Regions from separate parts of the Variovorax palleresanus genome, predicted to be linked through region 2. Evidence: predicted binding sites of a transcription regulator. Region 2 holds the regulator's gene; each other region holds the start of a gene.
What was found. Region 2 encodes sigma-54, which starts transcription at its own class of promoters, with help from an activator protein. Its sites were predicted from a motif close to TGGCANGNAANCTGCTTT; they were not measured.
Positions count from the first base shown of each region.

Region 1: a site for sigma-54 is predicted at 1,674-1,691, ahead of hmpA (NO-inducible flavohemoprotein). Genes of this name have one in related genera too.
Region 3: a site for sigma-54 is predicted at 1,686-1,703, ahead of atzF (allophanate hydrolase). Genes of this name have one in related genera too.

Region 1 is NZ_JBJNVP010000001.1:673,350-677,555, forward strand. Features, by position in the region: gene ACJ7Z0_RS03175 (class I SAM-dependent methyltransferase) at 1-122, shown strand, start outside; gene ACJ7Z0_RS03180 (DUF1330 domain-containing protein) at 95-382, opposite strand; gene hmpA (NO-inducible flavohemoprotein) at 453-1,637, opposite strand; gene norR (nitric oxide reductase transcriptional regulator NorR) at 1,776-3,383, shown strand; gene ACJ7Z0_RS03195 (substrate-binding domain-containing protein) at 3,372-4,206, opposite strand, start outside.
Region 2 is NZ_JBJNVP010000002.1:3,131,555-3,135,760, reverse strand. Features, by position in the region: gene ACJ7Z0_RS18635 (phospholipase D family protein) at 1-1,281, opposite strand, end outside; gene rpoN (RNA polymerase factor sigma-54) at 1,292-2,887, opposite strand; gene lptB (LPS export ABC transporter ATP-binding protein) at 2,905-3,699, opposite strand; gene lptA (lipopolysaccharide transport periplasmic protein LptA) at 3,696-4,206, opposite strand, start outside.
Region 3 is NZ_JBJNVP010000002.1:2,915,553-2,919,758, forward strand. Features, by position in the region: gene ACJ7Z0_RS17665 (AmpG family muropeptide MFS transporter) at 1-535, opposite strand, end outside; gene ACJ7Z0_RS17670 (M48 family metallopeptidase) at 611-1,474, shown strand; gene atzF (allophanate hydrolase) at 1,732-3,444, shown strand; gene ACJ7Z0_RS17680 (ABC transporter substrate-binding protein) at 3,462-4,206, shown strand, end outside.

The DNA.
Region 1 (4,206 bases), on a different contig from region 2:
CCGAGATGGAGGAGCGCCTCGCCGCCTTCAACACCGCGTCCGGCTGGGAAGGCCCGAACGAACTCTTGCTGACGGCGGGTCGCCGATCGCCGCTTCAGCAGCCTTCGACCGCCACCAGGTAGTCGACTGCCGCCGGCTGCCGCAGGGCCAGCAGCGGTGCGTACTCGGGCGAGGCGAACCAGTCGCGGATGTGCTGCATCGAAGGAAACTCGATCATCACCAGGCGGCTGGGCTTCCAGTCGCCCTCGAGCACTTCGAGTGTGCCGCCGCGCACGATGAAGCGCCCGCCGAATTTCTGGATGACGGGCAAGACCTGCGCCTTGTATTTGTCATAGGTCTCGTGGTCGTGGATCTCGGTCTGCGCAATCAGGTAGGCGGTCATGGCGGGCTCCTTCTTTTGCCGGCCATCATGCGGATGGCCCGGCGCGCGAAGCAATACCCTGCCGGCGCTCTCAAGCCTCCAGTGCTTCCAGCGGCCCGAAGAACTCGTAGCGCAGCTGCTGCTTCGGTACGCCGAGCGCAAGGCCGTTGGCGTACACCGCCTTCATGAAAGGCTTGGGGCCGAGAAAGTAGAGATCGACGTCGCGGTCCTCGGGCAGTTGCTGCGCCAGCAACTCGCGAGTGACAAAACCCGTGGCGTGCGGCCGGTCGGCATCGCGCGGCGTGTCGTACACATAGACCGGCTTCACGTTGGCATGCTTGGCCGCCAGCGCATCGACGCGCGCGCGGAACGCATGAGCGCCTCCATGGCGTGCCGCGTGGATGAAATGCACCGGCCGGCCGGTGTGCGCCATCGACTCGAGCATGCTCATGGCCGGCGTGATGCCCACGCCGCCCGTCACCAGCACGAGCGGACGCGCGCTTTCGCCCGCAGGCTGCAGCACGAAGTCGCCGCAGGGCGCCTGCACCTTCAGCAGCGCGCCGACAGTGGCAGCCTGATGCAGCCAGTTCGATGCCCTGCCGCCCTCTTCCTTCTTGACGCTGATGCGATACCAGGGCTTGCCCGGCGCATCGGACAGCGAGTAGTTGCGCCGCAAGGGTTCACCGTCGATGTTCAGCACCAGCGTGAGGTACTGCCCCGGCGAGAACGCCAGCAGCGGGCCGCCGTCGGTCGGCTCCAGGTAGAACGAGGTGATGACTTCGCTCTCGTCCTCGCGCCGGGCGACGCGAAACTCGCGCTCGCCGCGCCAGCCACCGGTTTGCGCGGCGTTGGCACGGTAGACCTCTTCTTCGGCGGCAATCAGGAGTGCCGCGAGCGATTGGTAGGCCTCGCCCCATGCCGCGATGATCTCGTCGGTCGCGGCGTCGCCGAGCACGTCCTTGATGGCACGCAGCAGGCAGGCGCCGACGACCGGGTAGTGCTCGGGCAGCACGCCCAGCGCGGCGTGCTTCTGGATGATGCGCGGCAGCGCGCCGGCAATTTCATCGAGGCGGTCGATGTACGTGGCATAGGCCAGCACCGCGCCTGCGAGTGCACGCGCCTGGCTGCCGGCGGCCTGGTGCGCCTCGTTGAAGAACGCCTTCACCTCCGGATGGCTCTCGAACATGATCCGGTAGAAATGGCTGGTGATGGCCTCTCCGTGCGCCTGGAGCGCGGGCACGGTGGCTTTGACGATGGCGATGGTCTGCGGGTTCATGGTGGGACTCGATTCGGAAGTGAACGACGTTGATGCCTCTCACGATCCGTGCCACGGGGACGACACCCGCCAAGTGCCCGTGGATACTGGGGATTCTTCTTTCGTGGTCAAATTCGCAACAGGATTCATGTTGTATTTATGACCACCAACAGTGTCAGTCAGACCACCGATGCGGTTGCCGACCCAGTCGCCTCCGCGAGCGAAGGCAGCCGCTACCGCTCGCTTCTGGCTGCGGCGCGCGGCCTGGTGCAATGCGATGCCGCCGCGCTGCTGCGGCTGGACGGCGATGTCCTGCGGCCGGTGGCCGCGGACGGCCTGAGCGACGAGACCCTGGGCCGGCAGTTTCCGATCGCGTCGCACCCGCGCTTTGCGCGCCTGCTCGAAAGCGGCCGCGGCCTGCGCTTCGCCCACGACTGCGGGCTGCCCGATCCGTACGACGGCCTCGTGGCCGGCCAGCCGGGAATCCTGCCCGTGCACGACTGCATGGGCGCGCCGCTGCGCCTGCGCGGCGCCGTCTGGGGCCTGCTGACGCTGGACGCGCTCGAGCCCGGCGCATTCGAGACCGTGAGCCCGGAGCAGCTCGATGCGCTGGTCGCGCTGTTCGAGACCGGCATCGAGGCCGCCGACACCATCAAGGACATGGAAGCGCGCGCCATGCGCGAGCAGGCCGTCGTCCAGGCCCTGCGGTCGGGCCACGGATCCACGCGCGAGCTGCTGGGCAGCAGCGCCGCGATGAAGCAGCTGTGCAGCGAGATCGACACGGTCGCGGTGTCCGATCTCACAGTGTTGCTGCTCGGCGAGACCGGCGTGGGCAAGGACCTGGTGGCGCAGCGCCTGCATGCGCATTCGCGCCGCCGCGAGCAGCCGCTGGTGCAGGTGAACTGCGCGGCGCTGCCCGAGACGCTGGCCGACAGCGAGCTCTTCGGCCACAAGCGCGGCGCGTTCACCGGCGCGATGCAGGACCGCAGCGGCAAGTTCGAAATTGCCGACGGCGGCACGCTCTTTCTCGACGAGGTCGGCGAGCTGCCGCTGACGGTGCAGGCCAAGCTGCTGCGCGTGCTGCAAAGCGGCGAGGTGCAGCGGCCCGGCAGCGACCGGACGCTGAAGGTCGACGTGCGCGTGATCGCGGCCACCAACCGCGACCTGCCCGCGGCGATTGCGCAGGGCCGCTTTCGCGCCGACCTCTATCACCGGCTCTCGGTCTATCCGCTGGTGGTGCCGCCGCTGCGCGAACGCGGGCGCGACGTGGTGACGCTGGCCGGCGGCTTCCTCGAAGAAAACCAGCATCGCCTGGGCGCGCGCAATCTGCGCTTGTCACCGGCCTCGAAGGCGGCTCTTCTTGCGCACGGCTGGCCCGGCAACGTGCGCGAACTCGAGCACGTGATCAGCCGCGCATCGCTTCGGGCCTTCACGGAACAGCGCCGCGGCGCACGCTGGACGGCGATCGAGCCGCATCACCTGGCGCTCGACGCTGCGGCCGCCGGCAGTTCCCAGGGACTGCCCGCGCCGCCCCTGCCCTCCCCTGCGTCTGCGGCGGTGTCATCTGGCCCTCTCGCGGGCGTTGTTGCCGCGGGCGGCACGCTGCGCGAAGCCACGGAAGCCTTCCAGCGGGCGTGGCTTGCGGACGCATTGGCGCGGCACCATGGGCACGTGGCCAACGCCGCGCGCGAGGCCGGCATCGACCGCAGCAACTTTCACCGGATGCTGCGCAAGCTAGGCATGCGGCCGTCCGCGTCAGACGCCTGAACGCGCACCGCGCTTCGTCGCCGGCGTCGGCGCTGGCGCCGGTGCCGGTGCCGGGCGAAGCGACTCGAAGGCCTCTGCCAGCGACAGCACGCGGCCGCAGTTCACCGCCTGGTAGCCCGGCAGCCGGTTCACCGCCTCCTGATAGGCATCGCTGCGCAGGATGGCCAGCATCCGCTGCACGATGGGTGCAGTGAGCGAGCGCTCGTCGCACAGCAGGAAGTAGCGCTCCACCTGGTTGGAGATGAAGTCCAGCTTGAACTGGCGCGCCGGCGTCTCCACGCCATAGCCCGCATCGGCCATGCCGCTGGCCACGAAGGCCGCCACGGCCGCATGCGTGAACTCGCATTGCTCGTAGCCCTTGATCGACTCGGGCGCGATGCCCTGCTCGCGCAATTGCAGGTCGAACAGGTAGCGCGTGCCCGAGCCCGCCTGCCGGTTGATGAAGCGGACACCGGGACGCGCCAGGTCGGCCAGCGTGTAGATCTTCTTCGGGTTGCCCGGCGCCACCATCAAGCCCTGATGGCGCGTGGCCATGCCGATGACTTTCTGCGTGTCGGGGTTGAGCCAGGCGCCGTAGTGGGCGATGGCTTCGGCCTCGAACGCCCCCAGCGGCACGTGAAAGCCCGCCACGTCGCAACTGCCGTGGTGCAGCGAGGCCACGGCTTCTTCGCTGCCGCAGTAGCGCAGATCGCCCGGCACCTGCGCCGCGGCCAGGAAGCCGTGCAGCGCCTCGATGGCGAAGCCGTGGCTCGCGTAGATGCGCAGCAGCGTGGGCGCGGTGGGAATCAGCTTCTCGATCTCGGCGCCCAGCTCGGAAGCCAGC
Region 2 (4,206 bases):
GTGCAGCCGGCCGACCGAGGTGCCGAAGAGGCCGAGCCGCACGCTGCGCCGGGTGCGCGTGGTGCTGAGCTCGTACAGGTCGGCCCCCAGCTTCAGCATGTCGGGCCGGTAGCGGCGGTAGGCCGTGTGAACCAGCGGCTCGTCGGTGGCGGCGAGCGAATTGGTGACCACGCTGATCTTCACGTTGCGCCGGCGGATCTCGCGCATCACCTCCAGGCCGGCCTCGCCCGGAATCAGGTAGGGCGAGACGATGGTCACCTCGGAGCGCGCGCGGCGCATCTGCTCCACCACGTTGTAGCGCACGCTGTCGACGTCGAGCAGCGGCACGCCGCCATAGGACGCCGTCTTGCCGATCACGCGGTCGGGCGAATCGGCGTAGGCCTCGGCAAGGGCCCAGATCAGGCCGAGCTTGCCGGTGGCAAGGTCCTCGGCCATCGGGCTGTAGCCGAGCAGGTCGTTGGGGGCGGGCCGCGGCGGCGGCGGCGTGGTGTCGGGGCCGGTGGCGGCTTCGAAGCGCTTTTGCAGTTCTTCGCGCGAAAGGCCCGTGGCCACCACCGACTGGATCGGCCGCACGTACACGCTGTTCCAGTACTGGTCGAACAGGGTGCCGAGACGCGGCATCAGCGCGCCGGTCACGAAGGTGTCGAGATCGAGAAAATTCTCGCCCGCCGTGCGCCTGAAGTACTGGTTGCCGATGTTGCGGCCGCCCGCCACCGCCATCGCGCCGTCGGCGATGAAGAGCTTGTTGTGCATGCGCCGGTTGACGCGGCTGAAGTCGAAGAGCGAGGCCGCGAAGCGCTTGAGCAGACTGCCGCGCCCGGCTGGAAACGGGTTGAAGAGGCGCAGTTCGACGTTCGGCGTGGCGGCCAGGCCGAGCAGCAGTTCGTCCTCGCCCGAAGTGTAGAGGTCGTCCATCAAGAGCCGCACGCGCACGCCCCGCTCCGCCGCATCGCGCAGGGTGCGCAGCAGGTAGCGGCCGGTCTCGTCGTTCTCGATTTGGTAGTACTGCACGTCGAGCGTGCGCTGGGCGCGCCGCGCGAGTTGGATGCGCGTGTCGAAGGCGAAATCGCCGCCCGGCATCAGGCGAAAACCGCTGAGATCGAGGTCGGGCTGCGCGGCCAGCGCGATCTTGCCGAGCGCGGTGTCGGCCGACACCGCCATGGCCCGGGTGGGTGGGCGCGGCGCTTCGTCGGGCAGGGTGGCGCAGCCGGCAACGAGCAGCGCCACCGCCACGGCCAAGACCCAGTGCCCACAGCGCGACAGCAGGCGGCGAGGGGCCATCGACGGCTTTCTACAGCGCCTTGCGGAGGTTGGCGGGCGCGATGCGCAGCGCCTCGCGGTACTTGGCCACGGTGCGCCGCGCGCATTCGATGCCCTGCTCCTTGAGCATCTCGGAAATCTGGCTGTCGGACAGCGGTTTCTTGATGCTCTCGGAACTCACGAACTGCTTGATCAGCGCGCGCACCGCGGTGCTCGACGCATTGCCGCCGGTCTCGGTGCCAAGCGCGGAGCCGAAGAAGTACTTGAGCTCGACGGTGCCGAAGGGCGTGGCCATGTACTTGGCGGTGGTCACGCGCGAGATGGTCGATTCGTGCAGGCCGAGCTCGTCGGCGATCTCGCGCAGCACCAGCGGCCGCATCGCGAGTTCACCGTGCACGAAGTAGCTCTTTTGCCGCTCGACGATGGCGTTGGAGACGCGCAGGATGGTGTCGAAGCGCTGCTGGATGTTCTTGATGAACCAGCGTGCCTCCTGCAGCCGCTGCGACAGCGCCTGGCTGCCCTCGCCCTTGTGCGACTTGAGCGCCCCGGCATAGATGTCGTGCACGCGCAGGCGCGGCATCACCTCGGGGTTGAGCATGACGCGGAACTTGACGTTGGTGCCGCGGCCGATCTTGGTGACGATCACGTCGGGGATCACGATGTTGCGCTCGACATCGACAAAACGGCGGCCCGGCTTGGGCTCCAGGCGCGAAATGATCTGCAGCGCCGAGCGAACCAGCTCTTCGTTGGTGCGGGTGAGCGTGGCCAGGCGCTTGAAGTCGCGCCGCGCGAGCAGCTCCATCGGCTGCTTGCAGATGGCGATGGCGGTCTTGCGGACCAGGGCGTGTTCTTCGGTTTCGTCTTCGCTGGCGAGCGCGCGCAGCTGGATGCCGAGGCATTCGCCCAGGTCGCGCGCGCCGACGCCGGCCGGCTCCAGGCTTTGCAGCAGGCCGAGCGCCACCTGGAAGTGATGCACCAGCTCGTCGAACTGGTCGTTGTCGTCGCCCGCGAGGCCCGAGGCCAGCGCCGGCAGCGAATCTTCGAGGTAGCCGTCGTCGTTGAGCGATTCGATCAGGAAGCGCAGCGCGGCGCAGTCGTTCTCGTTGAGCCGCAGGCTCAGCGCCTGCCGGTGCAGGAAGGACTGCAGCGACTCCTGGCTGCGCGCGAGTTCGGTGGCGTCGGCGCGCTCGTCGTCGCCCAGGTTGTTCTGGCGCGCGGGAGCATCGCTGCCCCACTCGCTGTCGTCCGGCGCCATGTCGACGGTGCCGTCGCCTTCCCAGTCGGGCTCGCGCTCGGTGGCGTCGGCGGCGGGAACGTCGGTTTCGGCCGCGGCCGTGGTTTCGCTGGAGGTGGTGGCCGCGCTGCTCGCCGGAGCCGAGGCGAAGTCGCTCTCGCCGGCCTCGCCCGATGATTCATCGCGCGGCATCGGGGTATCGATGGCATCGAGGCCGAATTCCTCGCGCGCCGCTTCTTCCGCGGTGCGTTCGAGGAACGGGTTCTCGTCGAGCATCTGCTCGACCTCCTGGCTCAGTTCGAGCGTGGAGAGCTGCAGCAGCCGGATCGACTGCTGCAGCTGCGGTGTGAGCGCCAGATGCTGCGAAACGCGAAGGGACAGCCCTTGCTTCATGGAGACCGGCTCCTCCCTTACATCCGGAAGTGCTCGCCAAGGTACACCCTGCGTACTTCGGCGTTGTCGACGATCTCCGAGGGTGTGCCTTGTGCCAGCACATGCCCGTCGCTGATGATGAACGCGTGATCGCAGATGCCCAGCGTTTCACGCACGTTGTGGTCGGTGATGAGCACGCCGATGCCGCGCTCCTTCAGGAAGCTGATGATCCGCTGGATCTCGATCACCGCGATGGGGTCGATGCCGGCAAAGGGCTCGTCCAGCAGGATGAAGCGCGGCTGGGTGGCCAGCGCGCGGGCAATTTCGACCCGGCGCCGCTCGCCGCCGGAGAGCGCGAGCGCGGGGGAATCGCGCAGATGGTCCACGCGCAGGTCGGCCAGCAGCCCCGAGAGCCGCTCTTCGGTGCGCTGCTTCGACAGGGGCGCGGGCTTGCCGTTGCCATCGGGCTCGCGCTGGAGCTCGAGCACGGCACGCACGTTTTCCTCGACCGTGAGCTTGCGGAAGATCGAGGCTTCCTGCGGCAGGTAGCTCAGGCCCATGCGGGCGCGCCGGTGGATCGGCATGTGCGCAATGGGTTCGCCGTCGATGGTGATCTCGCCGGCGTCGGCCCGCACCAGGCCCACGATCATGTAGAACGAAGTGGTCTTGCCGGCGCCGTTGGGGCCCAGGAGCCCCACGACTTCGCCCTTTTGAACGTCGAGCGAGACATCCTTGACGACCTTGCGGCTACCGTAGCTTTTTTGCAGGCCGCGCACCACCAGGCGGCTGCCCGGCGTGCCATCGGCGGTGTGGCTTCCAGCGGTTTCTATCACTTGCGCCCTTCCCCTTCGCTGCCGCTGAGCGTGGTGCTCGGCCGCAGGCCGGCACCGGGTGCCGGCTGGGGCGCTGCTGGCGCGGCCCGTCCGCCGGCCGGCGCCGAGGCGCCTGGCGCGGGCGCCGTGGCGCTCTTGGGCGTCAGGATGGTCTTCACCCGCCCACCGCCCGCGGGGGCATTCACCCCGGTGTTGGGCGGCACGGTGGAACCGTTGACCGTGTAGGTGTCGTTGCTCTGGTCGTAGACGATGAGCGCGCCGCTGCTTTCGTCGTTTGGCGTGGCGCCCAGCAGGCGGCGCATCACGGCATTGCGGATGAACTTGACGTTGTCGGCGCGGCTGTCGTACTCGATGACCTCCGATTCGCCCTCGATCCACTCGTCGGGCGCATTGCGCTTCTGCTTGTAGTAGGCCCGCTTGCCGGGAGCCGCCGTGACCACCCCGTACTGGTAGCCCTCGGCGTCCTGCCGAACGTCGATGCGCGCGCCGCGGATGATGATCGTGCCC
Region 3 (4,206 bases), 220 kb from region 2:
CGCCGGCCCAGATCATCGCGAGCCGGTAGCCGGTTTGATAGGCAGCCGCGAGCGCGGCCTGCTTGCGGGTTTCGGCCGATTCGATGCGGAAAGCGTCGAGCGCGATGTCCTGCGTGGCCGAGCCGAAGGCCACCAGCAGCGCGCACCAGATCAGCGGCACGAGACCCTGGCGCGGATCGTTCAGCGCCATGCCGATCAGCCCCGCGATCACCACCCCCTGCGCCAGCAGCAGCCAGCCGCGCCGGCGCCCGAGCAGCGTGGTCAGCGGCGGCAGCGGCAGCCGGTCGACCAGCGGCGCCCAGACCCACTTGAAGCCGTAGGCCAGGCCGACCCAGCTCAGGTAGCCGATGGTGGTGCGGTCGATACCCGCCTCGCGCAGGCGAAAACTCAGCGTGCCCAGCACCAGCAGCAGCGGCAGCCCGGCGGAAAAGCCGAGCGCCAGCATGCGCAGCGTGGCGGGCTCGAGGTAGACCTTCAGCGCGTCGCGCCAGGGCAGGGAGGGGGCGGTGGAAGTTTCGGCGGGCTGGGCAGACATGAGCCCCGGATTGTCCATGAGGGTGCGCTTGGCGCCGAGCGGTCTTTTTGCCGCGTTTGTTCCTATGATCCGCGCATGTGCACACGATGCGAGTCCTTCGTTTCTTCCGCGGCTTTGGCCTCCCGCTCCTCGGCCTGGCAGCCGCGGCGGGCTTTTCTGCTTGCGGCGGCCGGCGCGGTGCTGACCGGCCCGGCGCTGGCGCAGGTGAACGTGGGCAATGCGTCGATGGCGCGCAACCTGGTGCCGGCCGACCGCATCGAGGCCGCCGGCGTGCAGCAGTACGGCCAGTTGCTCGAAAAGGCGCGCGCCAAGGGGGCGCTCGCCGGCGACGGCAACGCGCAGCTGCAGCGGCTGCGCACCATCGCGAACCGCCTGATTCCCTTCGCCACGCCGTGGAACACGCGGGCGCGCCAGTGGAAATGGGAGGTCAACCTCATCGGCAGCAAGCAGATCAACGCCTTCTGCATGCCCGGCGGCAAGATCGCTTTCTTCACCGGCATTCTGGAGCAGCTCAAGCTCAGCGAAGACGAGGTTGCGATGGTGATGGGGCATGAAATGGCCCATGCGCTGCGCGAGCATGCGCGTGCCCGCCTGGCCAAGAGCGCCGGCACCGGCGCCGCGCTCTCCATCGGTGCGCAGCTGCTGGGCCTCGGCCAGATGGGCGATCTGGCGGCCCGTGCCGGCACGCAGCTGCTCACGCTGAAGTTCAGCCGCAGCGACGAGACCGAGGCCGATCTCGTCGGCCTGGAGCTCGCGGCCCGCGCGGGCTACGACCCCCAGTCCTCGGTGTCGCTCTGGAAGAAGATGGCCGCGGCCTCCAAGAACCAGGGCGGGCTGAGTTTCCTGTCCACCCACCCGAGCGGACCGGACCGCATCCAGCAGCTCGAAGCCAATCTGCCGAAGGTGGAAAAGCTCTACCGCGAAGCCAAGCGAGGCTGAGGTGTGAGCCCCACCTCTTCTGGAAGAGGGCGCGGCTGATTGTCTGACTCCCTCTCCCTCTGGGAGAGGGCTGGGGTGAGGGCGGCGGCCGTCACATCTGAGCCGCGCTTCGTCGGGGCACGGAGCCACGGAGCCCTCACCCCAACCCTCTCCCGGAGGGAGAGGGGGCAAAACCCCAACCACGACTTGTGAAGGACGATCCCGATCCTCCTGGCACATTGCTTGCATCTCGACTTGTACACAAGTTTGGATGCCTTATGATGGTGCATGAAAAAAACGGATCGGCTGCTGCGGCGTGGATCGCACGCTTCGCGCAACCCGTGCCCGGTGCGGACACCGGCAGCGGCCCGCTCGCCGGCCTGCGCTTTGCCGTCAAGGACAACATCGACGTGGCCGGCGTGCCCACCACGGCGGCCTGTCCGGCCTTCGACCGCAGGCCCTCGGCACACGCGGCGGCGGTGCAGAAACTGCTCGATGCCGGTGCATCGCTGCTTGGCAAGACCAACCTCGACCAGTTCGCCTGCGGCCTGAACGGCACCCGCTCTCCCTATGGCGAAGTGCCCAATGCCTTCGATCCGCGTTATGTCTCGGGCGGCTCCAGCTCGGGTTCGGCCTATGTGGTGGCCGCCGGCGAGGTCGATTTCGCGCTCGGCACCGACACCGCAGGCTCGGGCCGGGTGCCCGCCGGGCTCAACAACATCGTCGGCATCAAGCCCTCGCGCGGCTTGCTGAGCGCCTTTGGCGTGGTGCCTGCCGCCCAGAGTGCGGACTGCGTGTCGATCTTCGCGCGCACCGTGGCCCTGGCCGTCGACGTGCTCCTGGCGGCCGCCGGGCCCGACGCGCGCGACCCCTATTCGAGGGGGCTTGCGCTGCGCAGCGATCCGTTCCCCTCGGCCTTCCGGTTCGGCGTGCCCGACACCCTGAGCTTCTTCGGCGACGGCGTGGCCGAAGAGGCCTTTCGCGATGCACAGGCCCGGCTCGTTGCCCTCGGCGGCACGGCCGTGACGATCCCATATGCACCGCTGGCCGAGGCCGCCGCGCTGCTCTACGAAAGCGCGCTGGTGGCCGAGCGCTATGCCGCGGTGCGCGAGTTCTTCGATGCGCACGGCTCCCAGGTGATCGAACCGGTGCGCGGCATTCTCGAGAGCGGCCGCGGCTACGACGCCGCCGACGTGTTCGAGGCGCAAACCCGGCTGCGCGCGCTCGCGCGGCAGGCCGAACCGATGTGGCGCGGCATCGACGTGCTGCTGGTGCCGACCGCGCCCACGCACTACACGCGCGAACAGATGCGCGCCGACCCGGTCGTGCTCAATCGCAACCTGGGCGCGTACACCAACTTCGTCAATCTGCTCGACTATGCCGCGATCTCGGTGCCCAGCGCCATTCGCGCCGACGGCCTGCCCTTCGGCATCACGCTGATCGGCCCTTGCGGCAGCGATCTCGCGCTGGCCGATCTGGGCCAGCGCTATCACCACGCCACCGGCCTTTCGCAGGGCGCCACGGGGTTGCCGCTGCCTGAGCCCAAGCCCGTGCCTGGCCTGGGTGCTCCGGCGGCGCAGACCATGCCGATCGCCGTCGTCGGCGCGCATCTTTCGGGCATGCCGCTCAACGCGCAGCTCACCGAACGCGGCGCCACGCTGCTGCGCGCCACCACCACCTCGCCGCGCTACCGCCTGCATGCCTTGCCGGGCACCGTGCCGCCCAAGCCGGGGCTGCAACGCAGCGCCGGCGGCGGAACGGCCATTGCGCTCGAAGTGTGGTGCGTTCCGCTCGCGCAGGTCGGCAGCTTCCTGGCGCTGATTCCGCCGCCGCTGGGCCTGGGCAGCGTCGAGCTTGCCGACGGCAACTGGGTGCACGGCTTCATCTGCGAAGGCCACGCACTGGCCGATGCGGAAGACGTGAGCCACCACGGCGGCTGGCGCGCCTACATCGCGAGCCGCACCGCTTCTTCCCAAGCCATTCCAACCTGACCGATCGAGGAGTCTTCATGAGCACCCCTGAGAAATCACCCGCCGCCGCCTCGCGCCGCCAGTTGTTGCAGGCCGGTGCCGCGGGGCTGGCCGTGCTGGCCGCGCCCGCCATCGTGCGCGCGCAAGCCGCACCGAAGATCCGCATCGGCTTCTGGCCCGTGGCCGCCGGCCTGCCCTTCTTTGCCGCGATCGACCGCGGCTACTTCAAGGAAGCGGGGCTCGACGTGGAGCCGCTCAAATTCGCGGGTGCGCAGCAGGTCATGGAAGGCATGCTGGCGGGCCGCTGCGACGGCAGCTCCAACGGCACCGGCTCGGCCAACCTCGCCATCGGCGAGATCGCGCAGCCGGGGCTCTTCAAGATCTTCTGCACCAACCCGAGCAACGCCAAGTTCGTGCTCGACGAATTCATCGTCGCCAAGGACAGTCCGATCAAGACCATGGCCGAGCTGGCCGGCAAGAAGATCGCGTCCGGCCCCGGCATCCAGAACGTGACTCTCTGCAAGACCATGCTCGAACGCGCGGGCGCCAAGGGCGCGGTCGTGAGCGAACTTCCCATCGGCCAGCACGTGGCCGCGCTGGTTGCGGGCCAGGTCGATGCCTGCTACACGCTGGAGCCGACCGGCACCGTCGGCCGCATGAACGGCACCACGCGCGTCATCGAGGCCGGCGTGGTGGCCAAGTACATCCTCGGCGACCCGATGGCGCCGTGGCACGGCGGTGCGGCCAGCCTCACGAGCGAGTTCATCAAGAAGAACCCCGAAG